2 regions of the Limosilactobacillus walteri genome follow, and region 1 is predicted to be linked to the other one. Evidence: riboswitches for the same ligand, from Rfam matches in the RefSeq annotation. Region 1 holds a riboswitch; the other holds the start of a gene.
The links. Region 1 has a riboswitch for thiamine pyrophosphate ahead of thiM (hydroxyethylthiazole kinase). Riboswitches for the same ligand answer to the same signal wherever they lie in the genome.

Region 1 (9,477 bases):
ATGGTTAAGAAGATAGAAAAAGCAGATGGACCGGTAGACTTAATCATGACTGGTCCGCTTACCGACTTGGCAAGGGCGCTTGACTATGATCAAAGTATTGAAAATAAAATCGAGCGTTTATATTGGATGGGTGGTTCACTGGATGGCCATGGAAATGTTAATGAATTAGGGTTTGACGGAACTGCTGAATGGAATGCCTTTTGGGATCCTGAAGCAGTTAAGCGTGTGTTTGCTTCAAAATTAGATATTCAAATGGTTGGTTTAGAAAGTACTGAAGAAATTCCCTTAACTCGTGAACTGCGATTACATTGGGCAAGTCTCCGTAAATTCCCAGCAATAGACTTAATTGGTCAAGGCTATTCATTAGTATTAGCTGATGAAGCCGATTCGACTTACTACCTATGGGATGTGCTAACGACATTATCAAGTTTATATCCTGACCTGATAGAAACTGAAGATGTTAAAGCAAGTGTTGAAACTAGTGGCGCGGCTGCTGGTCGGACCTATCGAAACGACAACGGCCGACCACTGTCACTAGTAACGAAGACTAACAAGAAAGAGTTTTTCAAATTAATGGATAATCTTGGCAAGACGGCTCTACTAAGATAAGAAAAATAGGAGTGTGAGATGCATAATTATCTCACGCTCCTATTTTTTCGTACTGGTTTTATTAACCAGTTAAAAAATCGTTTTCGTTGAGTATTCATTAATAACCACCAACCAAGGGCTAAAAGAAATCCTCCCATAACATCGGTTGTAAAATGAGCTCTAAGATAAACTCTTGAATACATTATAAGCAAAATCCAGAGCATACCCAAAAATATATATAAAATTTTTTGCCAATGTTTACTTAAGCGCGGAATAGTAAGCGCTAAGATAGTAAAAACAAAAATAACTGTAGAGAATGTGTGACCGCTCGGAAAACTATATCCGCTAACACTGATTAACCTATGGGTGGGACGTAAACGAACAACACTATACTTTACCAATATAACCAGACAATAGCCTAAAAATTGAAGCATACCATACCAAACACTATCAGTAGGTTGTTTTCGGCGCCAGAGGAACAGCATTAGCCCAATTGTAACGATCCCCACAGTTACCGGATCGCCAAGAAACGTTATTTCTGTGAGGATAATTGTTTTTAACTGTGTAACTGGTTGAGTACAGGCGAACCCCCAGTTGTCAATTAACGAAATTAGCTGTGTTTTTTCTATAATATTTACTAATATTATGCTAAATAGAAACCAACAAATTAGCCCAATATTAACTCTTAGTCTATTATGCATTTTATATGCCTCGTTTATTATTTGTAATTACCATCTATTATAGCATTTACTAGTAATTATAGCTTTCATCGATAAGAAAACGTTTACATTAAAAAAGAACGCGCTACAATAATAGTATAGTATCAATGTAGGAAGGATGAACATTATGAATAATCAAATCAGTGGGTATGCTATCGCTGACCAAGAGATTACCATTAATTATAAAAAAAGCTCCTTGATTTTATCAGTCATTACACCAGAAATCATTCGTGTATTTCAAGATTATGGCGAAAAAGGCCAATCTTATGCGATTGAAGGTAATAAGACTATTAAGACTGATTTTAATTTATTTGATAAAGGTGACCATCTCGAATTACTAACGTCATCATTAATTGTTAAAGTTTATGATGATGAAAAAATTGATGTTTATGATAAGGATAGTCATCCATTAGTAATTGATTATCGGGGAAAGCGGACACCAATTGATCGTGGATTAGATGAAGCTCATGCAAAACTAATAGCTGCTGAAGGACATGATGTTGCTGGAGGAAGCGATCAGGATAAGACATATTTTGAAGTAATTAAGTCCTTAGCTACGAATGAACAAATTTATGGGTTAGGCGATAAAACTGGTTATTTGAATAAACGAGGCTATGAGTATGACAACTGGAACACGGATAATCCTGCCCCTCAGGTAGAAAGTTTTACCCGTTTGTATAAATCAATTCCATTTATGTTAGGGTTAAAAGATGGCCACCCCTATGGGTTATTCTTTGATGACCCATATCGTAGTCACTTTGATCTTGGTAAAGAAAATTCTAACTATTATTACTATTCGGCAGTTGCCGGAAATCTTGATTATTATATTATTGGTGGACAGCATTTACGAGACATCGTAACGAATTATACTTATCTAACAGGGCGCGTTCCGTTGCCGCAAAAATGGGTGCTTGGCTATCAGCAATCACGATGGGGATATAGTGTTAGTCCTGCTAAAGTAGAAGAAATTACTAATAAATTACGAGAAAACGATTTACCATGCGATGTTATCCATTTTGACATTGATTATATGGACGGCTACCGTGTATTTACCTGGAATAAGGACAAGTTTACCGATCCGCAAAAATTTATTCATAAGTTAAGGGACCAGGGATTTCGGGTAATGCCGATTATCGATCCAGGAGTCAAACAGGATAAAAAATACCAGATATATAAAGAAGGACTAAAGAAAGGCTACTTTGTCAAGAATCCAGATGGAACAGTCTATGTTAATAAGGTTTGGCCTGGGGACGCCGTATTTCCAGATTTTGGGAGAGAAGAAGTTCGACAATGGTGGGCCGATAATTGCAAGTTTTTAGTTGATAGTGGAACTTGTGGGATTTGGAACGATATGAACGAACCAGCTACTTTTGAAGGCGATATCCCTGATAATGTTAGTTTTAGTGACGGCAATGATAAATCAACCCATAAAAAAATGCATAATGTTTACGGGCATAATATGGCGAAAGCGGCCTATCAAGGATTAAAGAAGTATGGCCATAAACGACCATACGTGATTACTCGGGCAGCTTATGCAGGCACTCAGAAATATTCAACTGTCTGGACCGGAGACAATCAAAGTCTGTGGCCCCACCTTCAAATGATGATTCCGCAATTATGTAACTTAAGTATGAGTGGTTTTACGTTTGCTGGCACCGATATTGGTGGCTTTGGGGCAGATGCAACAGCCGAGATGTTAACTCGGTGGATTGAAGGAGCGCTCTTTAGTCCGCTTTATCGGAACCATGCATCAATGGGAACAAGATCACAAGAACCATGGGTGTTTGGCGAACCTACCTTATCAATCTACCGAAAGTATCTTAAACTTCGGTACCGCTTTATACCATTCCTTTATGATCTCAGCTATCAGGAAACAAAGACGGGATTAGGAATTATGCGGCCACTTGTCTTAAATTATGATGATGATCCGACTGTTAGAACAATTAACGATGAATATATGGTTGGTGATCAGTTATTAGTTGCACCAATTGTTCAAGAGGGGCAAGACGTTCGGGCAGTATACTTGCCAGCAGGTGAATGGATTGATTTCTGGAATGGTGTAGAATATTCAGGAAAGCGTAATCTTTTAGTCAAGGCACCGATAGATAAGCTACCATTATTTGTAAGAAAAGACACGATTTTGCCGTGGGGAGCTGCAAAAAATCATATTAGTGATGCCCCCGATCAAACGATGACTTTCCGGGTATATGGAGAAAAGGGTAATTATGTTCATTATCAAGATAATGGCATTGATTTTGCCTACCAAGATGGAGAATATAACCTTTATCACGTTAAAGTAGATCGTGATCAAGTTGACATTACCTTAACTAATGCGGGATATAGCAAATTATATGAAAAAATTTTTGTAGAAACTGCTAACCAAAAGTATACTTTTATATTTGATAACCAGACACAAAAGTATATTCAACAATAAAAAATTTCTCTCTAGTTAAAAGGGCTGTTAGTGTTTGTCTTTATGAACATTAACAGCCTTTTAATATTGAGAACTAAGCAAGACCTTTTTTAGTTTACATAATATTTTAAATTGAGTTAACTTGGCTAATTATCATTTTCTTACTATTCATGATAAACTAGGAATGATTTATTTCTACGTAGGAGAGAGAGAATGGAAGAGACACAAAAAAATATTCCATTAGCAATTGCTACTGTTGCTCTTGGAATTATCGTTGGCTTTAGTTCATTAGTACTGAGCGCGATTCTTGATATAACTGAGCATTATTTTTTGAACTTTAATGAAACCAATAAAATGCCTGTTAATATCAATATATTCCCGATACATCGCTTTATCTCAGTCTTCATCGGTGGTGTAATTGCAGCTCTTGTGTGGTATTTATTGCAGCGCCGTTATCATCCGGTTAGCATTAAAAATGCACTAAACGGTAAACGAATGCCGTTAGATAAAACGCTGATTCACGTTGTAACACAGATCTTTTTTGTTGGTACCGGAAATTCTATCGGTCGAGAACTGGCACCACGGGAAGCAGGTGCAGCAATTGCCCAAAAATGGGGAAGTACCCTTGAACGTTTTCGGTGGTTTCACCTTGATGCAGAGGATAAGCGATTGCTGGTAGCAGCGGCAGCGGGTGCAGGATTTGCAGGGGTCTATATTGCTCCAATTACGGGAACTGTGTTTTGCTTAGAGATTCTATACCGGCGTATCAATGCACGGTCAGTTTCTGTTAGTCTTATCATGTCAGTGATTGCAACGATGATCGGCTCAATCTTAAAAGGGTTTGAACCATATTATATTGTTGGTAGTCGGAACTTTTCATTAATTACGGTACCCTTTGCAATTGTCCTTGGCCTTTTATTAGGTGTTATGGGAACGTGGTTTAAGCGCGGCGTTAAAATTGCATCTGCTCATCGGGTGACCAATAAATATTTATTTTGGCAATTACCACTACTTTCATTATCAACCGGGATAGTTGCTGCTTTTTACCCGCAAATTATGGGAAATGGACGGGGCTTAGCGCAGTTGGCGATGAATACGACCACGATTGATAAACAAGTCCTGCTAGCTTTACTTTTCGGACTATTTGCTAAGGTAATTATTACTTTGTTTACAATCAAATGCGGGGGCTATGGGGGAACTTTGACACCATCGATTGCAGCTGGGGCGGTTATTGGTGTTTTTCTCGGCATTCCTTATGTTCAGGTTTTCCCTCTCGTAACGTTAACGCAGTGTGCAGTAATAGGAGCAACTTTATTTTTAGCAGCTTCCCAACAGGCGCCACTAATGGCCTTGTTTATGTTATTTGAAGTTTGTCACCTTAACTTTACGGCATTTATTCCTTTAGGGATTGGGGTAGCTATTTCAATTGGAATTTCAAAATGGCTTCAAGAAATAACCAAAAAATAATAGCGATTTAAGATGATGGGTACCATCATTTTAAATCGCTATTTTCTTATTTATAAAGGGCCTTCATTTGCTTAATTGTCGTAACTAAGTCATCACTATCAAATATTAGTGAAATTACCGCCACTCCTGCAACACCGGTGTCATGAACTGCTTGCATATTTTCCTTAGTGATACCACCAATTGCAACAACCGGGTGGTGACTTAACGTATTTAAATGCTTCAGTTCACCTAAGCCAATTGCAGGGTCAGCATCAGCTTTCGAGTTGGTGGGAAATACCGGACCACAACCAACGTAATCAACAAAGTCCATTAAGTTAGCATGTTCAACTTGAGCAGGGGTATTACATGAATAACCAATAAACATCTGGTGACCAACAGCAACTGAGACTTGATCTACTTTTGTATCGTTTTGCCCAACATGAACCCCATCAGCATTAATTTGCTGTGCTAATCGATAATCATCATCAACAATCAATGGAATAGCATATTTTGTACACAATTCTCGTAATTGTAAGCCAAGGTCAATCCGTTCATTTGGTCGTAAGTTTGAGTTACCTTTTTCCCGATATTGAAAGGCCGTAATGCCGCTTTGCATTGCTAATTCAACTTTTTCCAGAAAAGCATCTACATCATTATGAACATCTTGTGTACCGCCAACTAGATATACTTGTAATAATTGTGGATCAAATACCATTTATATCGTCTCCTTCAACTTTAACCCAGTGATTCAATGGACCGTGACCATGACCAACGTTAATACCTTTTTGAATCGTCTTTTCTACGTATGTTTTACCAATCATAATTGCTTGCTCCATTGAATGACCCTTGGCAATTTCGGCGGTAATACAAGCAGAAATCGTATCACCGGTCCCATGTGTATTTTTAGTCTTAATTCGTGGCGCTGTCAACCATAAATCATTTCCATCTTCAAACAGAACGTAATCATCAGCACGATCATCCGTTTGGGCATGACCGCCTTTTAGTAAAACATTTTTGGCACCATGGTCTTGAAGCTTCTTAGCTGCTCTTTTAATATCATTTTTATCCTTAATTGTTATCCCCGTCAACTCACATGCTTCGGGAATATTAGGCGTAATCAGACTGGCAAGGGGCAATAGTTGATCACGGACAATTGTGATTGCATCATCACTTAGTAATTTAGCACCACCTTTGGCGACCATGACTGGATCGACGATAAGCGGGCCAAAGTCATATTTTTTAAGGTTACGTACCACGGTCTTAACTCTTAGGGGGTCAGCAAGCATCCCGGTCTTGCAGGCACGAATTTTTAGGTCGCTTGCAATTGAGGCAAATTGCTCATCAATTAGTTTTTCTGGCATTGGCATCGCATCCTGGACACCAAGAGTATTTTGCGCAGTAACGGCAACAACGACCATGGCTGCATATACTCCTCGCATCTGCATTGTTTTTACATCAGCTGGAATCCCAGCACCGCCACCGCTATCAGTGCCTGCAATTGTTAAGGTTTGAGGGTAATCATTAATCAAGGTAATCTTCCTCGCTTTCATTTAAAAAATCTAATAAAGAGTTAGCATCCATAATTGAGAGTTGATCAAAAAATTGAACTTGCCACGAACCAAGACCAGCTGAATAGCGATTAGCAAGAACACCAGCAGCCGACATAAGAACAGTAGCCACAATACAAGCATCCCAGGTATTAGTAGTAGTGCCAAGAAAGGCGGCTACGAGGCTCGAAAGTATATCACCACTTCCTACGTTTATGGTGAGCATTTCAGCAGTAAATGGATTTTTATATAGGACTTGGCCATCGGTAATGATGTCGGTTTCACCCGTTAAAATTACGATCGCGTGAAAACGACGGGCACATAATTCAGCAATATGTACTTGGTTAGTAACTGCGCCTGCATCAATTCCATGGCTTTTATTATCAACGTCACCGATGAGTGCTGCTATTTCACTGGCATTTCCTCTGATGACATCAAAGTGAAATTCTTTTAGTAAATTTTGCGCTATTTTCAAGCGTGAGGAAACTGCGCCAACTGCAACTGGATCAAGAACTAATGGTTTACGATAATTTGCCTTATGCAGAACCTTTTTGATTTGTGTTAGTTGTTGTTGACTTATTGTTCCAAGATTGATTGTAATTGCGTCTGCTAATTCAACCATTTCACTTGCTTCATTTACCTCAATCGACATAATTGGTGAAGCTCCAATCGCACTTACTGCATCCGCAACTTTATCAATTGTTACTAAATTCGCTAGGGTAAGAACGATTGGATTTTTATTCCGTAGTTGATCAACAAGGGCCCAATTAATTTGACGTTTGACCATTAAATAACTCCTTAAAATAAAATGCTCAAGGTAGGTGAAAAAAGCCTATCTTGAGCATTTAAACTTCTGATACGCATTTTCCTACGCAAGTATTAACTTACAGGTTCTAGGGTCCATACATCACTGCATATCTCAGCCCAGTAATATGGGCACCCCTAATGCAATAATTATTTTATATTAATAGTATACCGCATTCATTGCCTAATTAATAATAAAGATAATTGGCAAAATGATGGGATGATTGTAAAATGACATTAAAACATATAAAATAGGAGAATATCAATGCAAGAAGAATTAAGACAGACAACCAACAAAGCGCAAGTTCTTATAATCGATGATGCGACAGGGCGTGAATTGTCATTTAGTAATGGTGGGGTTGACGGCGAGTTTGAAATCATCGTGACTGATAAAAAGCCGGTTCCGGCATTATTTCAACCAGTTGGAGAATTAAAGTCTGGTTGTTATACGATAAAGGGAAATTATGCGGGAAATGACTATCGGGAGCTAAAACTCAAGGGTTCATATACCGTATATGGTAATCCAGAAGATGGTAATGTTATGGTTGTACGGGAAGATGAGGTAAAAAGTGTACATTAATGTAGCAGGAAAAGCCAAAAACCTATTTAGCAATTATCAGCAAGCTGAAAATGATGAAACAACGGCTATGGCTCGAGCTAATTCTATTTTTTCATGGCATGTCACTTACTTTACAATTCAGCATCAAAAGAATCTGGTTTTTCTAAATGATGCAACGACACTGGCAGTTGTTTTATATAATGTTAATGCCAAGAATAAGCAACAAATTCAAACACGATTTGAAACCAATTTAAGGGCAGTTTGGACTAATCTTGGTCTTTCGACAAAAGCATTTAAAGAGTATCTTGCCGCTAGTGAAGCATGGCAAATTAACAAAACAATTGATCGCTCTCAAATGGGCTCACTAGTTTTACTATGTCGTGACTATGCTAAACCATTAGCTGATATAACGGAGGAAGTTGCCCTTTCAAAACAACTAACAGCGATCATGAAACGACAGGGTAACGATTATATTGATGATAGTAACACGGTAGAAATAATAAAAAACGCGCAACCATTCAATCTTCGAGGTGCTGAACCAGCAAAGCAGCCGGCTAGTCGTGACAAGCTTGAAAAAATTATTGATCAACTGGATCAATTGAGCGCAACTAATTACGACTTTGCTTCTTCAAAAAAGGTTGATCAAGCAATTGTTAAAATTCAAAAATTGAATAACCAGCTTCTTGATATTTTTCTGACTGACATTCAGACAAAATATAGTAGTAAAACTTTAAAGGGCTACGAAAGTAATCTTAAGTTCTATTTGAATGAGTGGCTGGCTTATCATTTACAAGCATTTTTTGACTTTAATAGTGCAAATGTTGAAGAACTGTTATATCATGGTTCATCGCGAAATGAAATAAAAAATATTGAACGGGCATTAAAACGCCTTATGCGATATGTTCATGATAATGGTGGTATTGATGATAGTGATTACCACAATTATCTTGCGCTCATGGAACAGGGCGATGCTATGAATGATGACTTTGATAATGAACCGTTTGATCCGAATGACTTGATGTTTAATACTATTAGCAAAGAATTGCCAACAATTTTTGATGGGCAAACCGACTTAATGCTTGATGATTATTTTGCTTCATTTGCAAGCCTCTATGGGATAATTCCAGTTCGCCATGCTTACCAAATAATTAACACGCAGAATCCGCAATTGAATTTAAACGCGGATAAGTTTGAACAATTTGTTCAAGATCGGATTGATGAGCAAGAATTGCGCTATCATTTAATCGATCTTAATCAAATGGCCGATGATATTAGTCTTGGGGAAACATTTGAGGAAGGGATTTTTATTGTCTATTCAACATTGCTTACTGATTGTGGACGGTTAGCCAAGCTTTATAATCACCAATTAGGGTTACAGTACTACCTTCCCGAAAAAGCAGA
Region 2 (23,599 bases), on a different contig from region 1:
AATGAAACAAGGAACTAAAATTATCACCCTCGATAATGGTTATCATCTCTGGACAAATACACAAGGTGACGGCAATATTCATTTGTTAGCTCTTCATGGTGGTCCAGGTGGCAATCATGAATATTGGGAAGATGCTGCTGAACAGTTAAAAAAGCAAGGACTAGATGTACAGGTAACAATGTATGATCAACTTGGTTCACTCTACTCTGACCAACCAGACTATTCAGATCCTGAAATTGCAAAGAAGTACCTGACTTATGAATATTTTCTTGATGAAGTTGATGAAGTACGAGAAAAGTTAGGCCTCGATAACTTCTACTTAATCGGACAAAGCTGGGGAGGATTACTCGTCCAAGAGTATGCTGTTAAATACGGTCAACACCTTAAAGGAGCAATTATTTCATCGATGGTTGATGAAATTGACGAATATGTTGACCACGTTAATGCATTACGTGATCAAACACTTTCCACTGAAGACGTTGCTTTTATGAAAGAATGTGAGGATAACGACGACTACAGTAATCCAAAGTATCAAGAATTAGTTCAAGTAATGAACGAACAATATGTTGATCGTAAACAGCCATCTAAGCTTTACCATCTTAAAGACCTCGGTGGAGATGCAGTCTATAACGTTTTCCAAGGCGACAACGAATTTGTTATCACAGGAAAACTTAAAGACTGGCACTTCCGCAATCAATTAAAGAATATTAAAGTTCCTACTTTAATTACCTTTGGTGAACACGAGACAATGCCTGTTGATACTGCTAAAACGATGAATAAGCTTATTCCTAACTCTAAACTAGTTACAACTCCAAATGGTGGTCATCACCATATGGTTGATAACCCTGACGTTTACTATAAACACCTTGCTGATTTTATTCGCGACGTTGAAAACAATAATTTTAATAAATAATGAGCTATTAGCGAGGCTGAGAGAAACAAACGTTTTTTCTCAGCCTCTACCATTTTAACGAACCACGGCAAGATAACGTGACAAATAACCCCAAGGCTTGAGTCTAAGGACGGCTGATAATCAGCTCGCGACGGGTTTCCTAGCTTAGTCCACCGCCTTGTCGAGAAGGTTATTTTCTACTCACTTTTTGCTTTAATAGCAGTATTTATGAAACTCTCAAATTATTTATTAATAATCTATGAATCATGTTTTAAAAAAATCTTAATTAGCACTAAAAAATCAAATGGATATGATACGATATTTATACGATAAATAGCGAAGGAATGATTAAAGCAAAAACTTGATATGGCTTCACTGATGTTGTTTCTCTTAAAGTGCGGGAGCTTTAAGAATAGTTACTTTACTAAGTTATATTTATTCAAAGAGGAAAAATGAAAGAAAAATATCAATTAACTACCGATGAGGTAAAAAAGGAATATCAATTAACTGAATTTACAGAAGGACTTAAAGAAACGACTGTCCAGAAAAGACTAGCGGAGGACGGGCATAATGTAATCGAAGTTAAGCCAACGCCAAAATGGAAAATGTTTCTTCGGCAGTTTAATAACATCGTTATCTACATTTTATTAGTAGCGACCCTGTTGACTATTTTGATTGGGCACTATACTGATGCGATTGTTATTGGTGCTGTAGTAATCCTTAATTCGTTAATTGGTTATTTCCAAGAATCTAGTGCCGCTAATGCATTAGCAAAGATTAAAGAAATGATGGCACAACATGCTACTGTCTACCGTGATGGCAAGCGTCAAGATATCAATGCTGCCGATTTGGTTCGTGGAGATGTAGTCTTCTTAGAAGCAGGTGACAATGTCCCAGCAGATTTACGAATTGTCTCTGCTGACAACTTACGGATTGAAGAATCAGCATTAACTGGTGAAACTAATTCAGTAATCAAAACAGATGAAGCGATTACTGACGAAGATGTTCCATTAGCCGATCGGGTCGATATGGCCTATGCTTCTACTTCCGTAACTAGCGGAAGCGGACTTGGGGTTGTTGTTGCAACTGGGGAACATACAGAAATTGGGAAAATTTCGCAAGAAGTTGCGCAAATCAAGCCAAAGAAGACCCCGCTAACAAAAGAAATCGATCATGTTGGTAAAATTGTTTCTTATATTACAATTACCGCTTCTGTGATTGTTTTTATCGTTGGTTTCTTCCTCAAAATATACTCCCTACCAGCGCTTGCACTTGCTGTTGTCGCAATGCTTGTAGGGGCTATTCCAGAAGGTTTACCAGCAATTACTTCTGTTATCCTTGCGTTTGGTATTAGCAAAATGGCAAAAGAACATAAAACAATCATTAAATCAATGCCAGCCGTTGAAACTCTTGGATCGGTTGATGTGATTGCTACTGATAAAACTGGTACTCTTACTAAAAATGAGATGACTGCAATCGAACTCTGGGTTGGTAATCAGCATTATACGGTAACGGGAACTGGATATGCGCCTAATGGACAAATTCTATTAAACCAAAAACCGGCTCCCATTAATCACGAACTAAAATTATTCTTAGAAGCTGGTTATCAAGCTAATGATACTGTTTTGACTGATGAGGATGGTAATTGGCATATCAATGGCGAACCTACCGACGGTGCCTTTTTAACTCTTTACCACAAAGCCTTTGGTGCAAAGTATGAATCTCCGTACAAGGCAATTGACCTTTTACCGTTTGACTCTGATTATCGTTATATTGCAGAATTAACGCGCGATCCAGAGAATGATAAACAAGTTATTTTTGTTAAAGGTTCTCCTGATAAGCTCTTTGAGATGGCAGCTAAAGAAGATCCACAGTTTGACACTGCCAAATGGCAAAAACGTGTTGACGATTGGTCAAAGGCTGGTAAACGGGTAATCGCTGTCGGGTATCAACCAGTTAATGGTGAAAACTTAATGGAAGTTGAACACGATCACCTTTATAACGGAATTCACCTGCTTGGGTTAGCCGCCCTCCAAGATGCTCCTCGTGAAGAAGTAATCGTTGCCTTAAAGCAAATGAATCGTGCGGGCGTATCTGTCAAAATGATTACAGGGGACGACCCGCAAACAGCTCGGGCAATCGGAAAACAATTAGGTTTAACTAATGGCCCAATCCATGCAATTACTGGTGCACAATGGGATAAACTTTCTACCGCTGAACGGGAAGAAGCTGCTTTATCAAACCAAGTTTTTGCCCGAACAACCCCACAAAACAAACTTGAAATTGTGGAAGCGTTGCAAAATCGTCAAAAAATTACCGCAATGGTGGGGGACGGAGTTAATGATGCTCCAGCGCTTAAAAAAGCCGATATCGGGATTTCAATGGGAATCAAAGGGACTGATGTGGCTAAAGATGCGGCCGATATGATCCTCGGTAACGATAACTTTGCTGTTATGGCTGCCGTTATCAAAGAAGGTCGGCGGATTTATGATAATATCAAAAAGAGTATCCTCTTCTTATTACCAACATCATTTGCTGAAGGATTAGTTGTTGCCTTCTCAATTCTTACTGGACAACAAGTTCCGCTACAACCAGCACAATTGTTATGGATTAACTTAATTGCCGCAATCACAATTCAATTTGCATTCGTCTTTGAAAAAGCTGAAGAAGGAATTATGGATCGATCACCACGACCAGTTACGCAAAGATTGATGAACCGACATGATTTAATTCAAATGGGTTACGTCTCTGCTTTGATGGCAATCTTTGCCCTTATTGGTTACGAATGGTTTATTAATTCTGGAGCTGACGTAGTTAATGCAACTACAATGATGGTCAATACGATTGTTATAAGCAAAGCTTTCTACTTCTTTAGTATCCGGACTGAACATTATGGACTTAAAGAGATTGGCAATATTGGTAAAAAAGCCTGGGGAGTAATTGGATTAATGGTCCTTTTCCAGTTAATCTTCACCTATGTTCCATTTATGCAGATGGCATTCCACGTTACCAGCATTAGCCTAATGGAATGGTTAGCTGTTATCATTTTCTCCTGTCTGATCTTCTTATGTACTGAATCAGACAAGATGGTTAGATTCCGGCTAAATAGACGTTAATAGTAAATTAAGGGGGGCTGTCCCATCAGTCTCCTATATAGTAAAAACTCTATAGCGCATACACAAAAGGGAGCGTGAAGATGAAGTCGTAAATGACTTCTATCACGCTCCCTTTTTAGCCGACATTATTATATTTTTATTTTAATTTTTTATCTTCTAATCGCAATTCAGCCAACCATTTTGAATGCTTTTCTTCATAGCTGCGATCAGTTTTAATAAAGAAGTAAGCGCCAGCAGCAGCCACTGCAATTACAGTTCCCACTAATAATGTCTTCGCCGTAAAGTTTGTTACCATATAGCAAGAAACTAAGAGTGCCAATACTGGAATTAAATATTTCCCGGGTAATTTGAAGCCATGAGTTGGATATTCATTGCTGTGTTCAAATTTTATAACTGCTAAAATTGAAGGAACATACTGAATAAATGAGGCTAACACTGTACAGCTAACCAGGAAAAGATAACTTTGAGTAGCGAATAATGCCGAAAGAATTGAAGTAAGGATAATTCCGACCCAAGGGGCATCATGCTTATTTTTCTTACCAATAAATTTGGGGAGCATCCCGTGTTCGTTAGCCATCGACGCAATTAGCGACGGTGTATTAAATGATGCTGAAAAGGCAACCCCAAAGATACTTACAAGCATTCCAAAGATAATAAAGGCATAACCCCATTTACCGATTGCAAGGCCTAATGCATTAGCTAATGGCGTCGAGTAACCGCCCAATTTTGTTCCGGCCAGCCCAACTGCAACAATCATCATTAATGCATCCAAAATTGTGACACTAACCATTACTGCAATTAGTACTCGTGGAATATTCTTTTCTGGGTTATTCATTTGCTTAGCAGCGATTGGCAGAAAAGAAAAACCAGTAAATAAGTAAAAAATCGGTGTAAATGCTGCACCAAAATGGTGAAGAAACGGCATCGGTCCCTTTAAGGCTGCCTGTGGAATAATCGGTGAAAAGTTTGCCTTATGGATAAAGAAAACCCCGACTACAATAAAAATAATTAATGTTAAAATCTTTGCAGCCGCTGAAATATTATTAACTAGCTTTACAAGGCTTCGGCCAAAAAAGTTAATAAGTGCAAATAGGAGAATTAAACCGAATGCCCCAATACCATAAATGAATGGTTTGTTAAAAATTGGTAGAAAGCTTTTGAGAGTTGTTAATAGAGCAACAATTTCAGCAGAAAGCGTACAACAGCCTAAGAACCACGTAAAAATGCCTAATTCATATCCAGTAAATCTTCCAAATGCATGATAAGAATATAACCATGCTGCTCCTGATCCCGTAAACCGACTTGAAAGATCCGCATAACACAATGCAATCATCGAAACGGTAATTGCAGTACATAGCAAAACAGCAACAGCAGATAGGTTCATGTCACGATAAATAACGGATGGAAGCAAGAATGTTCCTGAACCGATAACACCATTAATTCCTAAAAAGTAAATCGACATAAATGACAATTTTTTAGGTATAGACTTTTGACTAGCGATAGTAATCACCCCACATAAAATTATAATTCCATTTATATTGTAGTCGTCTTTGAACGAAAAGGTAAATTATCAGCTACCAATCTCTAAAATAATTTATTTTTATAATGTTGTACTGATAAGTAGTGTTATACAATGTGTTTGTACTTATTTTTAATAAAAGGATTGGATAGAAATGCCACAAAAAATTACTAACTTTATTTTCGATATCGACGGAACCTTGATTGATACGTTAGACATGTATATGCCAGCGATGATTGATACGTTAGCCAAACACGGGCATCCGGTGGCTCCCGATAAGATAGAACAAACAAAACACGACTTATTTGGTATTACTGGACAAGATGCTCTTCGTCTTGCTGGAATTAGCGAGGATGAGATTCCGGCTGTTCAAAAAGACTGGTTTGAACTCTCCTACAAACGACTTGACCAAGTTAAAGTTATCGATGGAATCCCAGAAATGCTCAACTCACTTGCTAAACGCAATGACACTCAACTTGCAATCGCTACTTCAAAATTAGCAGATGAATATCAAAAATATTTTGTCGAGAAGTATGACTTTGCAAAATTATTTAAGGTTGCTATCACATCTGCGGATACTAAAAAGCATAAGCCCAGTCCTGACCCCATCTTAGCAGCAATGAAACGCATGAATGCTATTCCCGAAAAAACAGTATACGTTGGCGATACAATTAACGATTTAAAAGCCGCCCATGCTGCGGGAATAAAATTTGCTGGGGCACTATATTCCTCAGCCAATCCAGATAATATCAAAAATGCTGATTTCCCATTGAATAAGCCCAGTGACCTCTTAGAAATCTAAAATTGGGGGGAGGAGCATAAAAAGAGCGCTAATATTCGGACTGTCCGAACACTAGCGCTCGCTTTTTTATCTCTGTTACACTTGTAAAAATAAAGGGTCGAGAAAAAATTTCGCTTTATTAATGTCAAAAGCATTAAAGACTTTTCATTTTAGGAGTTTTTTCTTTACTTACTAATCCCCATTGAAGAACTATGCATTGCCATCCGCTTATCTGGGTATAACTTCTTGGCTAAGGCTGTAACAGCAGTTGGTGCCTCACCAAAACCGGCAGCAATTAATGCTACTTTACCTGGATAAGTTACGCCATCCCCAATGGCATATACCCCCGTGACACTGGTTTCCATCATTGAATCAACCTTGATTAGGTTTCGTTCAGCCGCAAGATCCAGTGACCATTGATTCAGAGCAGCATTATTCGAAGTAAAGCCATAGTTTACAACAAGTTTGTCAACATTTAACCGTGCCTCATCATCACTTCTCATCTTCTTAAGGTTCAACGTTACTGTTTGATCATCCTCTACTTTTAATGCACGTGGTAAAAACGGAGTATCTAACTGAACGCTTGAATTTTTGAGCTGAGTTACTGTGTGTTCAAGGCCGCGGAATTGGTCACGACGATGGACAAGGTGAACCTCCTTTGCTACCGGTTCGAGCATAAGGGCAATATCAATTGCTGAATCACCGCCGCCAAGGACTGCAACCCGCTTATCTGTATAGTCAGCCTTACGATTAACAAAGTAAGATAGCTGTTGCCCCTCAAGTGCATCTGCTCCATCTAAAGCAAGTTTACGTGGGGTAAAAGCCCCATTACCAAGCGCGATTATAACTGCTTGAGAGTGAGATATTCGCTTAGCAGATTTAATTGTAAATGTACCATTATCTTCTTTGATTACATCTTCAACTGTCTCACCAAGATACTGGTCAATCGGCGCTATTGCCATCTGTTCTGTAAGTTTAGCAATAAGTTTCCGACCAGTAACTCCCGGCATTCCAGCGATATCCCAAATTTGTTTTTCTGGATAAAGCGCGCCAACCTGGCCCCCTAATTGCGGTAAACTTTCAATTAATTGAGCATTTAATTCGTGAAGTCCACAATAAAATGAAGCAAACATTCCTGCCGGTCCCCCACCAATAATTGTCACATCATAAATTTGATCTGCCATTTTTCTTTTATTCCTTTCACTTTTATCTGTGAAACTATTATAGCATTTTCAAAATTGCAAAGTTTTTCCAAAAATTCGTAAGCGGTACCAAATTTTATTTGTAATTAGTCGCAAATTAAATTAACATATTAAGTAAAGGTAGTAAATTTTACTTAAATTGGAGGAACTACAATGGCAAAACGTAAAATGATTCTTGACTTAGATACTGGTGTTGACGACGCTTTAGCAATTGCTTACGCGCTCGCTGATCCCGAAGTTGATCTAATCGGAATTGTTAGCTCATATGGTAACAACTTACTAGATGTTTGTGCGGAAAACAGCCTTAAGTTATTGGAATTATTAGGGCACACTGATATCCCCGTATTCAAAGGCCTCCCACATTCATGTACAAGTGACCATTTCGATGTAATGCAGGTATCAAAGGACATTCACGGAGATAACGGTATTGGTGACGTTGATCTTCCTGCACCAAGTCGTTCAATTGAAGAACAATCTGGTGTAGACTTTTATATTGAAGCTGCCCACAAGTACGGTAAGGACTTAATTATTATCCCTACTGGTCCAATGACAAACCTTGCGGCTGCTCTTAAGAAGGATCCAGAAATTGCTGATCTTATTGGTAACGTAACCTTTATGGGCGGAGCTTTAACTGTTGAAGGTAATGTTACTCCTGTAGCAGAAGCTAACATTAACCAAGACCCTAAGGCTGCTGACGAAGTAATGAAGTCTAACTTACCACTTACTATGGTTGGCCTCGATGTTACTTTACGAACATTACTTACTAAGGACGATACTAAGCAATGGCGTGAATTAGGAACCAAAGCAGGTAAGGCTTACGCTGATATTACTGACTTCTACATTGACGCTTACTATAACTTAGACATTGATAAGCGTGGTTGTGCTCTGCATGATCCATTAGCCGTTGGTGTTGGTATCGATCCATCATTTGTTACAACAATCAGCCTGTTCATGAAAGTTGTTTACGAAGAAGGACCTTACTATGGTCGAACAATTGGTGATAACGCTAAGTTAAACGACGATAACCCTAATGTTAAGGTTGCTGTTAATGTTGACAAAGAACGTTATCTCAAGGTCTTCATGGATCATTTGACTAACCTTTTCAAAGAAAATTAATAAAGTAAGAAGAGGCTGGGAGAAACAAGTTTTTCTCCTAGCTTTTTCTATTTTAACGAACCATCACAAGATAACACGGCCAATAACCACAGGGCGATTGGCGAGAAGGTTATTTCCCGCTCCCTTTCTTTTTATTTGCTTTAAGAAAGTCGTTATTCTCACGTTTTTTATTGGGAGTTGTTATAATTAAATTTGTAAATGGTTACTTTGATTTTTCTAAGGAAGTGTCTAATCAATGGGTCGTTTAGATAATAAAGTTGCAATTGTTACTGGTGGTTCAAAAGGTATTGGGGCTGCCGTTGCTAAAAAATTTGTCGAAGAAGGCGCCAAAGTTGTTTTAACTGCCCGCAAAATGGATGAAGGTCAGAAAGTTGCTGATCAATTAGGTGACAATGCCATTTTTATCCAGCAAGATGTTGCTCGCAAGGGTGATTGGGACCGTGTTATCCGTCAAACCGTTCAAGTTTTTGGCAAGCTTAATATCGTCGTAAACAATGCCGGAATTGCAGAATACGCTGATATTGAAAAGACTGACGCCGAAATCTGGGATAAAACAATCGACGTTAACCTTACAGGAACAATGTGGGGGACTAAACTGGGAATTGAAGCTATGAAGAATAATGGTGAGAAAAACTCCATTATCAACATGTCATCAATTGAAGGTTTAATTGGTGATCCTGACCTCTTCGCTTATAACGCGTCTAAGGGTGGTGTTCGACTTTTAACTAAATCAGCTGCCCTTGACTGTGCTCGTAAGGGATATGATATCCGCGTTAACACAATTCACCCTGGGTATGTTTCAACACCATTAGTTGATAATCTCATCAAGGATGATCCAAAAGCAAATGACCACCTAGTTAGTCTACACCCAATGGGCCGGCTTGGTCAGCCAGAAGAAATTGCTAACCTCGCCTTATACTTAGCTTCCGATGAATCTAGTTTTAGCACCGGATCTGAATTTGTTGCTGACGGTGGTTATACTGCTCAATAATCGGATTTAAATTATCTCCAGAGTTCATAATGAAGAATTCTGGGGATTTTTATTTTAAAAAGTGCAAAGGGTAATTTTTTACGTATATATATTTTAGAGGGTCTTCCTCAAGAATAAAGTACGGGAGAAATTACTTATGTGTACAAATTTAGCAAAGAATATCGCAACGGCATTAGCAAAATGGGAAACGATGACGATTACCAGCGACCCACTATTTGGGATGGTGATGGAAAATAAGGAAATCTGTTTGGAACTGATCAATCGGGCATTGCCGCACTTAAAGGCCAAGAAGATTATCCAGCTGGTGACACAAAAGGACATTAATGTAGTTGCTGCCCGTCGCGTTCGATATGATGTTTATGTCCGTGATGAACACGGCAATATTATTGTCATTGAAATGCAGGTAGCAGATAAACAGAACCTGCCTTATCGTTTACGGTATTATCAAGAACAGATCGATCATGGCGTATTATTACCCGGGAAAAATTACCAAGACCTAAGTGATCACCCAACCTATGTCATTATGTTTTGTGATTTCGACTACTACGGCCGGGGCTGGGCACGGTACACCTTTGAAAATACTTGCCTCCGTGATTCAACCTTAAAGCTCGGTGATCAACGCACGGTGGTAGTCTTTAACGCCCTCGCAAAAGAATTTGCGCAAGACGAAGAACCGATAAAAACCTTTCTTGCTTTAATGCGCAATCAAGTAGACAATAGAAGTAAATTCATTACTAAGATTCAGAACGAGATTGTCAGAGTAAAGCAAGATCCAGAGAGGAGACGGGGCTTTATGAAGTTTGAACTGGAACTGATGGATGCGCGCCGAGAAGGAATAGAAAAAGGTGAGACTAAAGGAATTTATGCTCTTATCCATACCCTTCGTGACCTTGGCATTGATGAAGCCGTTATTAAGCAAAAAGTGATGAGCAATTTCAATCTTTCCGATGCCGATGCAACTAAATATTTACAGAATTAAACAATTTAAAATGAGTCATTAACATTCAAACTCATCGAATGCTAATGACTCATTTATTTTCTACATCAAATTTCTTATTACAAGTGATCCAGCTAAGATTAGCGCCCCAATTCCTACTATTACCTGCATTAAGCGACCAGGTAAATGGCGGACAATAATAGGTCCCACATAGCCGCCAACTACATTCCCAATCATTAGCGGAATCACATAGTTCCAATAAATTGTCGTTTCAATAGCAAAAACAATCCAGGAAGTCGTATTCGTAACTGTCATTGCAACATTTTTTAAAGCATTATTAACGGCAAAACTCTTTTGACTATTTATTACTGTGAGCAAAGTCAGCATTAAGACTCCTGCTCCGGCATTAAAAAAGCCTGAGTAAATTCCAACAATAAAAATTCCAATAATTGAGAAAAATTGGCTAATCCGTGACTTACCAAAAAGTTTACTATTAGCCCCCATTGTTGGGGCCGCTTTTTTAGGATGATGGGGAAAAAGTAAAATAATTCCCGCTAAGGCAATACATAGCGGCACTAACTCAGCAAACAATTTACCGGGAACTGCAAAGAGCAAAAAAGCACCGATAATCGAGCCGGCAAAAACCAATGGTAATATTAGCCATAATTGGCGGCGATTATTTTTCAACTCTTTAAATGATGCAAAAACGGAACTGTAATTCCCCGTAACTGTAGAGAAAGCACTTGTAACGTTGGCCATTACTGGAGGCAATCCTAGTGCCAAGAGCGAGGGGTAAGATACTAACGAAGCTAATCCGGCAGCAGCACTAACAATTCCCGAAAGGATTCCAATCCCAAATAATAATAAAATAAAAGTTATTCCACCCATTTATCTATAACCATCCCTTTAATTAATAACTTTTATTTTAAACCACTTTTGAAATCGAGTGTAAAAATTTTACTAGATTTTTTGTAAAATAATAAATGAGCATGGACTATTTCGTCCTTTCACTATTTCTTTTCATGTTTGCATTTTTAAATAATATTCGCTATCATAATGATGAAAATAACTATCTGGGGTGCCTTTCGGCTGAGATAATACCCATTGAACCTGCTCTGGTTAATACCAGCGAAGGGAGATTCAGTGATATTAACTTAATTAAACTTTTGACTCCATGATGTTTTTGTCATGGAGTTTTTTACCCTTATAGTAATTAAGGAGTTTTATTATGGCTAAACATCAACTACACTTACGCGACATTATTCTACTTGCGCTAATTGGAATTATCTTTGGCGTTATTTATTTTGCGGCTGGATTCATTTATAATGGTCTGACAATTTTATTAACCCCGATTGGCTACGGTCCGATGGCTAATGACCTTACCATGGGAATCTGGTGTATGGCAGGACCGCTTGCCGGATTTCTCATTCGCATACCAGGGGCCGCTTTCCTTGGTGAATTTTTTGGTGCAGTCGTTGAAATGCTGCTAGGTGATCAATGGGGAGCCGTCAATCTTATTTCTGGAACTGTTCAAGGCCTCGGGGCAGAACTTGGTTTTACCTTTACGTTTTACAGGACTTATAACTGGCTGACCCTTCTAATTTCATCGCTTACGTTAACCCTTGTTACTTTTGGCTGGGATTGGTTTAGAAATGGCTATAGTCACTTTAGTGGTCAAATGCTTATAACCATGTTAATCGCTAGATTCATTTCAGTGTTTGTCTTTTCTGGTATTATCGTTAAATTAATTGCCAATATGTTACAACGCGCCCACTTAATCAAGCAATAAACCTATGGAAAAAATACTATTTAACAACCTCTCATTTGCATTTGATAAACAGCCCATTTTAGAAAATATCAATGCAGAATTTAAGTCAGGAAAAATTCACCTTTTAACAGGTATTTCTGGAAGCGGCAAGTCAACCCTTCTGAAATTGATTGCTGGACTATTGCCAAAACATGGGGGCAAAATAACTACAGGAACAGTTTCGATATCTACCAACGGCCGCATAGGCATGCTGTTTCAAGATCCACTAATGCAGTTCGCCCTTGATACGCCCCGTCATGAATTAGAATTTACCCTTGAAAATTGCCAAGTTCCCTCCGCTGAAATTGATTCACGAGTTAAGAATGCCCTACAATTCGGTAAAGTTGAGGCACTAGCTAACCAGCTAATCTCAACCCTGTCTGGCGGGCAGCAGCAACGAGTTGCTTTATCAGTTGTCATGGCCATGCAGCCATCTATTCTCTTGTTAGATGAACCATTTGCCAATGTCGATGAAGAAAACCGCCAATTGATCCTTGCACAGTTACTAAAGATTAATCAAGAAAACCATACAACCATCATTATTACTGATCACGATCTTCACGGTTACCAAAAGCTTAATCCGCTTGTCTGGCAGCTAAAGAATCGGCAAATTTCAACATTATCAGCCTCCCAAAGATGTAAGGTTTTACAAGATAATCGTTCTTCTATTAAGACATCGCTACCACCAGCAACATCATTATCAATTATTAATTTTACTAAGTTATCACTCAAACAAGGTGATAAGACTTTATTGACCCCCGCTTCGCTTGCCCTCTTAAAAAATAAAGCAACTCTTTTAACCGGGCCGAATGGAATTGGCAAGTCAACCCTCTTAAAGGCAATTGCCAAATTAGTTAAATATCAAGGAACCATAACATACAACAATCAAAATATTCAAAAAATATCACCCAGGAAATACTATCAGCAACTCGGCTTAATTTTTCAACATGCTAATGATCAATTTTTGAACGTTACCGTTGGCGAAGAATTAAACCTTAGCCGCAAAAATGGTCACAATCCATATTTTACTAGCCGCCAAATTCAACAAGCTTTAGCTGAGCTTGACTTAGCAGGACGAGAAGAGCAAGTAATCTATTCCCTTAGCGGAGGACAGAAAAAGAAACTACAGATATTGCTGATGCTGATGATGGGACAAGAGGTACTATTATTTGATGAACCATTTACTGGATTAGACCAAGACTCGCTTAAAACGGTTCTAAAACTCATCACCGCTAGTCGTAAAATATATCCGCAGACACTGCTGATTATAAGTCACCAGTTAAACGGTCTGGATGAGTTCATCGACTACCACTTAGAAATGAATCATCAGCAACTTAAGTATTGCGGAGGTAATTCATGAATCCTAGCTTAAAATTATTTCTTATTTTATTTCTCTCACTTGAATTAACCTTTACTAATAAATTATGGGTAAACATAATCGTAATCACCGTATGTCTGGTCCTGTTAATTCATTATCATTTCCGCTGGCAGCAATTTTGTTGGCTAATCTTTATTCCGCTTTTTCCAGCAATTGCCATTTTTACCACCATCGTACTCTTTAGTCCCGGTCATAGTTTATTTTATGGTTTGGTTTTATTTAGTCGGTTATATATGTATGTCAGTTTGGGAACAATTTTCACATTTACTACTAATCCGCTAGCCCTAGCCCGGTCATTAGAACAAAATTGTCATTTACCTAGTAAATATGCCTATGGGGTCTTAGCAGCTCTTAATTTAATTCCGAAAATGAAACAAGCAGTTACAACAATCTATATAGCTGGCCAAATGCGCGGAGTGACCCTGCATTGGTGGTCGCCAACTTTATACTTCAAGGCAATTTTAGTCGCGCTTCAATGGTCAGATCAACTAGCACAGGCAATGGAGTCTCACGGTTTTGTTGAAGGACAGGCACGAACTAGGACCATTAATATTCCGATTACTGCTCGTGACTGGGTAATCACAAGCACTTTAATTATCCTCATTCAAATAATTGTAATTGCACTCCCCTAATAGAGCATGCGATAATAGAAGAAAAGAAAGGACTGATACATTGAACGATTATAATTTAACTGACCGTATCGTTAATGCTTTATCATACCTAAGCATCATTTTCTTGCCAGTTATTTTTCCGTTAATTGTTTGGATTATTGCTAAGAGTAGTAATCGGCCAAATATTGTTAAGAATGCGCGTTACGCTTTTTGGAGTCAAATTTTTCCTCTCCTGTACGTGATTGCTGCAATCTTAGTCTTTAGCGTATTTTCGTTTAATCCCGCTAATTTTCATGGTGGTGCATTATTCGGTATCCTATTAACATTTGCTCTTTTATTAGCCCTTTTACTGTTCATTTACAATATCGCGATGGCTGTTAAAATGCTCATTGGACGAGAATAAATTTAACAGTAACAATTTTAAGAGGCCGAGAATAACATACTCAGCCTCTTTCTCATATCAATATGACACAGTGCAGCCTGACTGTTAAGCGCTGATATTAGAATTTCAATCTAGCTATCCTTCCAAATAGGCTAGCTACACGTCGACGGGAATGGGAAAGCTAACTAGCAAGCTAGCTCTGTCCCACTCCCGTTTTGTGTAAAATTTTAAGCGAGGTGATTATCTAATGGGGATGATTTTAGGTATTATCCTACTCCTAACCGCAGTGGTTACAGCTAACGTTGTCCACTTGGTGTACCCTAAAATTCCACTATCAATCTATCAAATTATTGCAGGGATCCTTTTAGCATCTCTACCAACGGAAGCGACAAACTTTACAATGCATCCTGAATTATTTATGATGGTCGTTATTGCACCACTAATGTTTAACGATGGACAAAATCAATCTTTCCGTTACTTATCCAGCAATTATAAAGCCATCTTATCCATGACGGTGGCACTTGCTTTGGTAACAGTCCTAATTACAGGTGGTTTTCTTCACGCAACGCTCCCAGAAACTTTCCCCCTTGCCCTAGCATTTATGCTAGCCGCAATTGTGACACCGACAGATGCAGTTGCCGTTAAATCGATTACTACCAACATGAAGGTTCCAGAAAACGTTAATGGGGCACTAGAGTATGAATCGCTTTTTAATGATGCATCAGGAATCGTCCTTTTAGACTTGGCACTTGAAACATATAAATCCGGACAATTTTCAATTGGTCATGGAATTTGGATTTTTGTCTATGTCTTTTTTGGTGGCATTATCTTTGGTGCGATTTTAGGAAGTCTTTTAATTAGTTTAAGAATTAGCTTAATGCGTAAACACGTTGATATTGGCTCAATCGTTATCCCAATCAATGTTATGACGCCGATCGTTATCTACTGGCTTGCCGAAGAATTTCATTTTTCAGGAATCCTTGCTGTTGTAGCAGCCGGAGTTATTCATAGTATTCTTTATGATCGGATGCGCCTTACCTCAACAAAGGTTCAAATGGCTACAACGACTATTTGGAATATCATCAGCGACGCGTTAAACGGATTAGTCTTTGTCCTATTAGGAGTAATGCTCCCACAGGTACTAGGACGGACCTCGTGGAAAAATCTCGGCGCAATTGTTGCTCTTGCCTTAACTATTTACCTGATAACAACCGCGTTACGCTTTTTATGGGTGCGCTTCAAATTAGTAAATATCCATTCATCTAACCTCAATCGTGATAGTTTGCTAATGGCGCTCGGGGGGATCCATGGAACGATTACCCTTGCCTTGGCATTTTCCTTACCCGTACTAATTAATAACCAACAATTTGCTTTTCGTAATTCTATGATTTTAATCGCTGCAGTTGTTATTCTTATTAGTATCGCAGTCGGAGCGGTTGGCTATCCGATCTTGTTGCCGCCAAAGTCAAAAAGTTATTCTAAGGCCGAATTCCAAAAAGAATTGGTTAAGACCGTCCAGTATGCAATTAACGAGTTACGTTCATCTGAAAAATACTCGCCAGAAAAAGCTATTGTTATTGACCAGTTAAGCAGTCAAATGACTCAATACCATGAATTTAATCGTGATGTCTATACCCAATTGATGGGAAAGGCACACCAAGTCGAACTAGCAACGCTTGATCGCCTTAACGAAGAAGGCAAAATTTCAGATCGTGAAACAAAAATTTTAGTTGGTTTCGTTACACGGTCAGCTTTCCTTGTTAATAAGCATAGTTTTCTTGAATTTTGGGTAATTCTTTGGCATCGAATTAAATGGCGGTTCATGCGCCAACGCCTCCTAAAGAAAAAAGGGCGTAATCACGAAGATCATCCAGTACACTTCCAGCTAACCGATGAGCAACGTGCTCATACCGCTGACATTCTTACAATTATCAATCGCGATATTGATAAATTTTTGCATTCGGTTGAAACACCACAAAATGCTAATGAAGTTGCAATGGTGATGCGAACCTACTTCCAACGCAAGCGTATCTTTTCTCACGAAACCTCAATGGATACCGATTTAGTTACATCATTACTCATTGAAGCCTTTCAATTAGAACACAGCTATGTTCAAATGAGACTAGCAGATGATCAATTTTCACAAGAGTTAGCCAATGCCCTAAACGAGCAAATATCAACCGATGAGTTAGTTTACACTCAATCATTAGACTAAAAAGGACACCTCAATCTTGGGTACTACGATGGTTCCCAATTGAGATGTCCTTTCTTATTAGAAAATTGTTAATAGAAAAGCAATTAGTGCTGGTAAAAACTGAATAAAAATAATCTTTTTTGTTGCAGTCAAGGCGCCAAACAGTGCAACCACCATAATAAAAACTAACAGCATTTGCCATACCAAGATTAACGTTGCGCCACTAAACAGGATCCATCCTGCAATTAGCGACACTCCTAAGGCACCGTTATAAATTCCTTGATTAGCAAAGGAAACACGGGCTTCATGTTGTTTAGTAAATGAAAGCGGCAAGTCAAATGCCTTTGCCTGTTGTTCCGGTGTACCAAAAATCTCAAGCACCATTATTCCAATATGTTCGATTGCGACAAACATTGTAACAATAATTGCAAGCATCATTTCTCCTCCAACTATTTAATATACTGGTTTAAAAATTCGGCCAAATGTCGCTGATATTGAACCGGGTGAGTAGCATAAGACTTTGCATGCCCCGCTCCGGGAACTACCCATAATTCTTTCTTTCCTTTAGTTGCCTGGTAATTACGGTAAACCATCTTTGTCGGTACAAAATTATCATTTGCCCCATGAATAAACAGTGTTGGTCGATGGTTATGATGCAGCATATCGATTGAACTAGCATCCCGGATGAAAAAGCCATTCTGGGTGCGATTAATTAAACTCATTGTACTAATTAATGGTACCCGTAAAAATTTAGGAATGCCGTATAAGTTACCAGCCTCGTAGTTCAACTCATCATTAAGGCTAGTATACCCGCAGTCTTCAACTAATGCTTTCACCTGGGAAGGAAGCTTAATTCCACTAGTCATCATTGTCGTAGCCCCACCCATGCTTACTCCAAAAATGACAATTTGACTGTTATTACCATTGTGACGGATTAGTTTATTAGTCCATTTTCGAATATCATAACGTTCAGGCCAGCCATAGCCGATATACTTCCCTTGACTTTGACCGTGTGCCCGCGCATCTGGCATTAAAACATTATACCCCATTTGATGGAAAAGGGCGGCATATTCACCCATTTTTTCCTTATTACCCATAAAGCCGTGAGCAATAACCACGTTTTTAGTTGTTGGTTTAGCTGCTGGAATATAATCAGCCACTAACCGGTAATTATCGGTTGCTGATTCCATTGTCCATTGCTGTTTTTTTACATGTTTAAACCACATTTTTTGATTGTAGAGCGGGTCGCTCTTTGCAATTTTAGTTGAATTATTAATGAAGTCCTTATGTCCCGGTACCATCGCGACAGAAAAAAAGTAACAACTCGCTGCAAAGATTGCAATGATTAATACTACGACAATACCAGTTAGCCACCGCCAGGGATGCCAACTTCTCTTTTTACTTTTAGTTTTCAAATTAATTAACCCCATGTCATATTTTAGTCAATGCGGATAGTGTAGCACACTTTCTGTTACTTTGCATATTCTTTTTACTCAAAAACCACATGCTAATGTTAAAATAGAAAGTGATACGATTTAAGGAGGAAGTGAGCTAATGTTTCCAGAACGTCTGCGAGCTCTTCGAAAGGGACAAAAAATCACCCTCAAAGAGTTAGCAACACACCTCAATGAAAATCTCGGCCCAAATGAAAAACCAAATACTGCTTCACAAATCGGAAACTGGGAACGCGGCATTCGAACCCCATCATACGTTGAAGCACGGAAACTAGCAGAATTCTTTGATGTTAGTCTCGATTACTTGACGGGAAAAACGGACCGCGATGATTTTGACCTTGCAAAATTATTCTTCTCGAGTAAAAATCTATCGTTTAATCAAACCGTCCTTTCTAGCGATGACCGCTACGAAATTTTTCAATTAATTGATGGCTACCTAAAAGGACGTCATAACCGTCGTGATACTGATACTTTCTATGGGAAGCAAGAACAATTAAATTTAAAATTGAAATAAGGAGTTCAGAATGAATCCGAAAAAGTTAAAACAACTCAAAAAAAGGGTTAAAAAGGCCCATCAAGCGGTAAATGAGCCCGCCTACATTCAAGAATTAAACCAATATCGAGAACTCTTCGATAGTTTTCCCCCAATAAAATATCTGATTAATAATGTACTGGAAAGTGATCGTTTATTAAAAAACAGTCTTTTGCCGCAACCTCTTCCTCACTTATTGCTACCAGATAACATCCAAGATACTATTTTTAAACAAGTTAATGCCGAATTCCCACCAGGCGATCCGCGCGGGGATAAATTATGGAATAAATATAATGACGCATTACCTAAGCTCGATCAGTCATTACGCAATTTCCGTGATTATCTCGAAGACACGTACGGAATGTGGTCATACGTTAATGCTCCTTTTGCCAAAGCGTTATCTGACTATCTTGCTAGCGCACCAATTCTTGAAATTATGGCTGGTAATGGTTACATTTCAAAGGGGCTCCGTAATAATAACGCCTCTCAAGAAATTTATACCACTGATAGTCAAGAATGGGTTAACGAAAACGAAACTGGCAAACATCCTGTTACTACGATTGAAAAATTAGATGCCTTAACCGCCATCAAAAAATACGGCAATAAGGTGAAGTACGTAATTATGTCATGGGCTCCTGATAAAGGAAATACAGATTGGGAAGTACTTCAATTATTGCGTGAAAATTACCCTAATGTGCAATTATTAGTAATTGGCGAAAAAGATGGCGCCACTAATTCAAAGAAGTTTTGGCAAGAAGCACATCTTAGTCAAGATGATGCCCTAAAAAAGGTTAATGCCAATCTACATTCATTTGATTTGATTGATGAACAAATTTATTTAGCGAAATAAAACGAGGTCGGATTAGTTCTCCAACCTCGTTTTATTTCAATCCATTTTTACGACAACTTTACCAATAACTTGATGATTCTTTACCATCTTTAACCCTTCAATAATTTGCTCAAATGGCAACACATCAATCCCTAAAGCCTTGACTTCACCATTAGCAACAAGCTGAAGCATTTCCGCATTCATCCGTCCTAAGTCCATTTGTTGATATTGGTTGCCGCTTAGGTGCGCGCCACCAAGATTGACTACATCCATTCCTAATCCTTGAGCAAACATCGGCATGTCAGTAATTGATGGCACATCTACAATTGTCACTAAACGGCCATTATAAGCCAAGCGTTGCAAATCTTTTTCCGCCTCACGTTTACCAACTGTATCAATAATTAAGTCAACACCTAAGCCATTGGTTAATTCCTTCAATCGTTGAGTAACATTTTCTGTTTGATAATCAATAATCACATCAGGCGCTAATTGTTCAACATATTTCCTTTTACTAGAGGAGACGGTCGTAAAAACCTTACAGCCATGTCTTTTAGCTAATTGAATTGCGATGCTTCCAACACCGCCAGCACCTGCATGAATAAGTACAGTTCGTACAGTAGCAAAATTAGCCTTGCGTTCAACCGCTTGGTATGCTGTCAATGCACCACAAAGAAAGCTGGCGGCCGTTGTGTATGTAACTGTTGCAGGAATTTCTGCAAGCTCATATGTTGGGACCGCAACATACTCAGCAAAACAGCCATTTTTTGTTAAATCACTATGTCCGGAGACCCGGTCTCCCACCTGCCACTTAGTTACATTCTTGCCAAGGCTAACAATTTCGCCAGCAACATCTAATCCTAAAGTATGAGGATAGGTCCACGCATCCACACCGCTTTCAACGATCTTATAATCTACCGGATTAAGTCCTGCCGCATGAACCTTAACTAGCACTTCATCATCGTTTGGCTGCGGAACTGGAACATCACTGATTTTTAACTGCTCAATTGAACTATCTGTCGGTGTATCTACAACTAATGCTTTCATAACATCGCGCCTTCCTTATTTTTTATAAGTTATATTATAGCACTTCTCCTACGCATTCTTCGCCGCCATCTTATTGAGGTACTGCCAAATTTGTGGACGATACTTGCGTAACCCAAATAATAGCACGAGATAAATAATAATCGCTAATGTAATCCACAGCGGATTTTCGGAAATGAAAGCAGCAAATACGAGGGCATTTAGCGGCCGGGCAACTAAGTTAAAACTAGTCACCATTACGACCCCTGTTGGAATAGCAACACCATAATGAGCCACTGCTCCAGTATAAATTGGCCCTAGCCAACTAGCAGCATATAATCCGAGACTAAACCACACGACACCTGTAGCAACAACCTTAAGAATATTTCCACGGGTAATCGCAACGATTGATTCAACCATATACGGGATTGCAATCAAATCAACAACCGGTAATGTTTTATTTCCTGGCAAAATAAATGCCATTAAAACCATAATCGGAATAAGAATAATCCCCGAAATCAACGTTGCAGATTCCCCATAACCAACACCATCATCGACTGCTAAGAACCACCGTTTTTTATCATAACGATTATCTTGTTTAGCATGCGTCTTTTTCTTTTGCTGCTCATCAATTGCTGCGGATAACGGCGTAAATGCCTGTGCAAAGACCTTGGTAATCAACGGGAAAATCGCCATAACGGCTGCTAATTGCACCGCTACTTTTGTAATCTGGCCCCAAGCACGCATTGTCCCTAATGACGATAAATTACCGAGAATTCCCAAAATCAGCCCTAAGAGCATCCCCATTGTAATCGGTTCGCCAAAAACACCGAGTTTCTTCTTAAAATCTTTCGGCGTCATTTTAACCTTATTAAATCCGAGTAAGTTCCAGAGCGGATCAAGTAAGATAGCAGGCACAACTTGCTCAATATTATGAAGAGCATCAACAGTTGTATTCTCAATTCCGTAGTAGTTAGACCAACGATCAGCCTGAATTTCAGCTAATATCAAGGAATAAAGCAACATAAAAAATTCAAGGCCTAATGATAACCAATAATTATGAGTAGCATAAAATGCTAATGTTCCCCAAATCATATAGCCAAAATTATTCCAAATGTTAGAAGGGAGAAAGATTTTAGTTATCCCCAAAATAAAAAGCACCAGCTCAACTAACAAACCAAAAACAAAAAAGGTTAACCCCACCGTCGAGCCAAAAGCGGCCAATGAGCCCGCTTCCCACCCAATATCAACAACTGGTAATTTGATTCCAGTATTATTGACCATTTGACGGACAACTTTAGTAATAACTGGCGTAAACTCAGAGATAATCCACGTAAATCCGGTAAGACCAACTCCAGCATAAAATGCGCTCATCATTGCTGTTCGCGGTTTTACCCGCAGTAATAGAGCAATCACAAAAATAATTATTGGAACTACGACACTTGCCCCAAACGTATGAAAAATTTCATTAACACTATTAAGCATTCTCCTTGTCACCTCTCACTAAAAAGCATTATCATTTACATTCTCGTCAAAGTAAGCGTTTTAATCAAGTTAAATGTTCTGCTGTTTTGCTACTAGCAATCGAGAACCAAATTGATTACAATATGATGAGTTTGATTTTTTCACATAATTAAGGAGGTTTTGTCTTTTATGAAGTATCGTTTGCAGGCAATTCTTTTTGTATTTGTTGCCTTTATGCTCGGATGTAATGAATATATGATTGTCGGCGTTTTACCAGACGTTGCTCATGATTATCATGATTCATTAGGACGATTAGGACTGCTTGTCACTGTGTTCGCTTTAGTCTATGCAATTTTCACACCACTTATTACTTCCATGGCAAGTCGCTGGCGTCGTCATCATGTCTTATTAGTTCTTATGGTTATTTTCTTTATTGGCAACACTTGGACCGCCATGGCATCTAATTTTATTTCAATGCTATTATCACGAATTTTAACCGCTAGTGTTGCCGGAGCAATTATTTCAATGGTTTTAGTAATGGCCAGCTATGTTGCTCCACGCGAAAAACGAGCTAGTCTAGTTTCGTGGGTCTTTGCTGGTTTTAGTATTGCTTCGGTTATTGGAATTCCAATCGGCACCGTTATTAGTACCACTCTGTCTTGGCATGATAGTTTTTGGATGATTTCAGTTATTACGATTATCGTCTTTATTGCCTTGATTTGGCTAGTTCCCCGAGATACGCCACAATTCAAGAGCACCCTTAGTAAACAATTTGTCCTCTTTAAGGACTCGCGGATTATTCTTGGCGTCTGCTTTATTGTCGCCGTCTGTGCGGCTGATTATACGGTCTACACTTATATTCGTCCATTGATTACTAACGAGATGGGCTTTGATAATACTTGGTTGAACTGGCTCTTATTTGGAATGGGGATTTTCTTCATCATTGGTAATAAATTCGGTGGCTATCTTGCTGATCGCGGTGGCGTCCATCGGCTTAGCGGGATCTATGCAGCCATGACTGTTTTATTTCTTATCTTCGGCCCTGCCCTTCCATTCAAGTGGGGTGCAATTATCATTGTCGCCGTTCTTTGTGTGGCATTTTCTTGTTATGGTTCGTCTACCCAGTTAATGTTCCTTGACATTGCTGAAAAGCAGTATCCGCAATCACTTGATCTTGCTTCCTCATTAAATTCCATTTTTGCCAATATTGGTATTTCTTTAGGTTCATTCACTGCTTCGCAAGCTGTTACCTTTACGGCAATGAGTAATTTAGGATATGTTGGTGCTCTTTACGGACTTTTGGCCACCGTGCTTGTAATTATTCTCAGCCGCCGATATACCGGTATGCGCAACTATTAAAATATCAAGGAACTG

Region 2: another riboswitch for thiamine pyrophosphate. It lies ahead of DTK66_RS01355 (ECF transporter S component); the one in region 1 lies ahead of thiM (hydroxyethylthiazole kinase).

The regions. Positions count from the first base shown of each region.
Region 1 is NZ_QORN01000059.1:479-9,955, forward strand. Features, by position in the region: gene DTK66_RS10610 (nucleoside hydrolase) at 1-609, shown strand, start outside; gene DTK66_RS10615 (phosphatase PAP2 family protein) at 636-1,289, opposite strand; gene DTK66_RS10620 (glycoside hydrolase family 31 protein) at 1,435-3,741, shown strand; gene DTK66_RS10625 (chloride channel protein) at 3,934-5,187, shown strand; gene thiE (thiamine phosphate synthase) at 5,234-5,881, opposite strand; gene thiD (bifunctional hydroxymethylpyrimidine kinase/phosphomethylpyrimidine kinase) at 5,871-6,695, opposite strand; gene thiM (hydroxyethylthiazole kinase) at 6,688-7,500, opposite strand; TPP riboswitch at 7,562-7,667, opposite strand; gene DTK66_RS10645 (hypothetical protein) at 7,783-8,097, shown strand; gene DTK66_RS10650 (DUF6933 domain-containing protein) at 8,087-9,477, shown strand, end outside.
Region 2 is NZ_QORN01000005.1:17,971-41,569, forward strand. Features, by position in the region: gene DTK66_RS01310 (proline-specific peptidase family protein) at 2-913, shown strand; gene DTK66_RS01315 (HAD-IC family P-type ATPase) at 1,345-4,008, shown strand; gene DTK66_RS01320 (APC family permease) at 4,145-5,470, opposite strand; gene DTK66_RS01325 (HAD family hydrolase) at 5,682-6,329, shown strand; gene DTK66_RS01330 (NAD(P)/FAD-dependent oxidoreductase) at 6,494-7,492, opposite strand; gene DTK66_RS01335 (nucleoside hydrolase) at 7,664-8,626, shown strand; gene DTK66_RS01340 (glucose 1-dehydrogenase) at 8,862-9,617, shown strand; gene DTK66_RS01345 (Rpn family recombination-promoting nuclease/putative transposase) at 9,754-10,596, shown strand; gene DTK66_RS01350 (sulfite exporter TauE/SafE family protein) at 10,657-11,442, opposite strand; TPP riboswitch at 11,619-11,708, shown strand; gene DTK66_RS01355 (ECF transporter S component) at 11,783-12,343, shown strand; gene DTK66_RS01360 (ATP-binding cassette domain-containing protein) at 12,348-13,721, shown strand; gene DTK66_RS01365 (energy-coupling factor transporter transmembrane component T family protein) at 13,718-14,371, shown strand; gene DTK66_RS01370 (magnetosome magnetite crystal formation protein family) at 14,412-14,753, shown strand; gene DTK66_RS01375 (cation:proton antiporter) at 14,980-16,947, shown strand; gene DTK66_RS01380 (DUF1304 domain-containing protein) at 17,005-17,361, opposite strand; gene DTK66_RS01385 (alpha/beta hydrolase) at 17,376-18,356, opposite strand; gene DTK66_RS01390 (helix-turn-helix domain-containing protein) at 18,481-18,894, shown strand; gene DTK66_RS01395 (SAM-dependent methyltransferase) at 18,905-19,762, shown strand; gene DTK66_RS01400 (zinc-binding dehydrogenase) at 19,799-20,785, opposite strand; gene DTK66_RS01405 (PTS galactitol transporter subunit IIC) at 20,834-22,246, opposite strand; gene DTK66_RS01410 (MFS transporter) at 22,415-23,584, shown strand.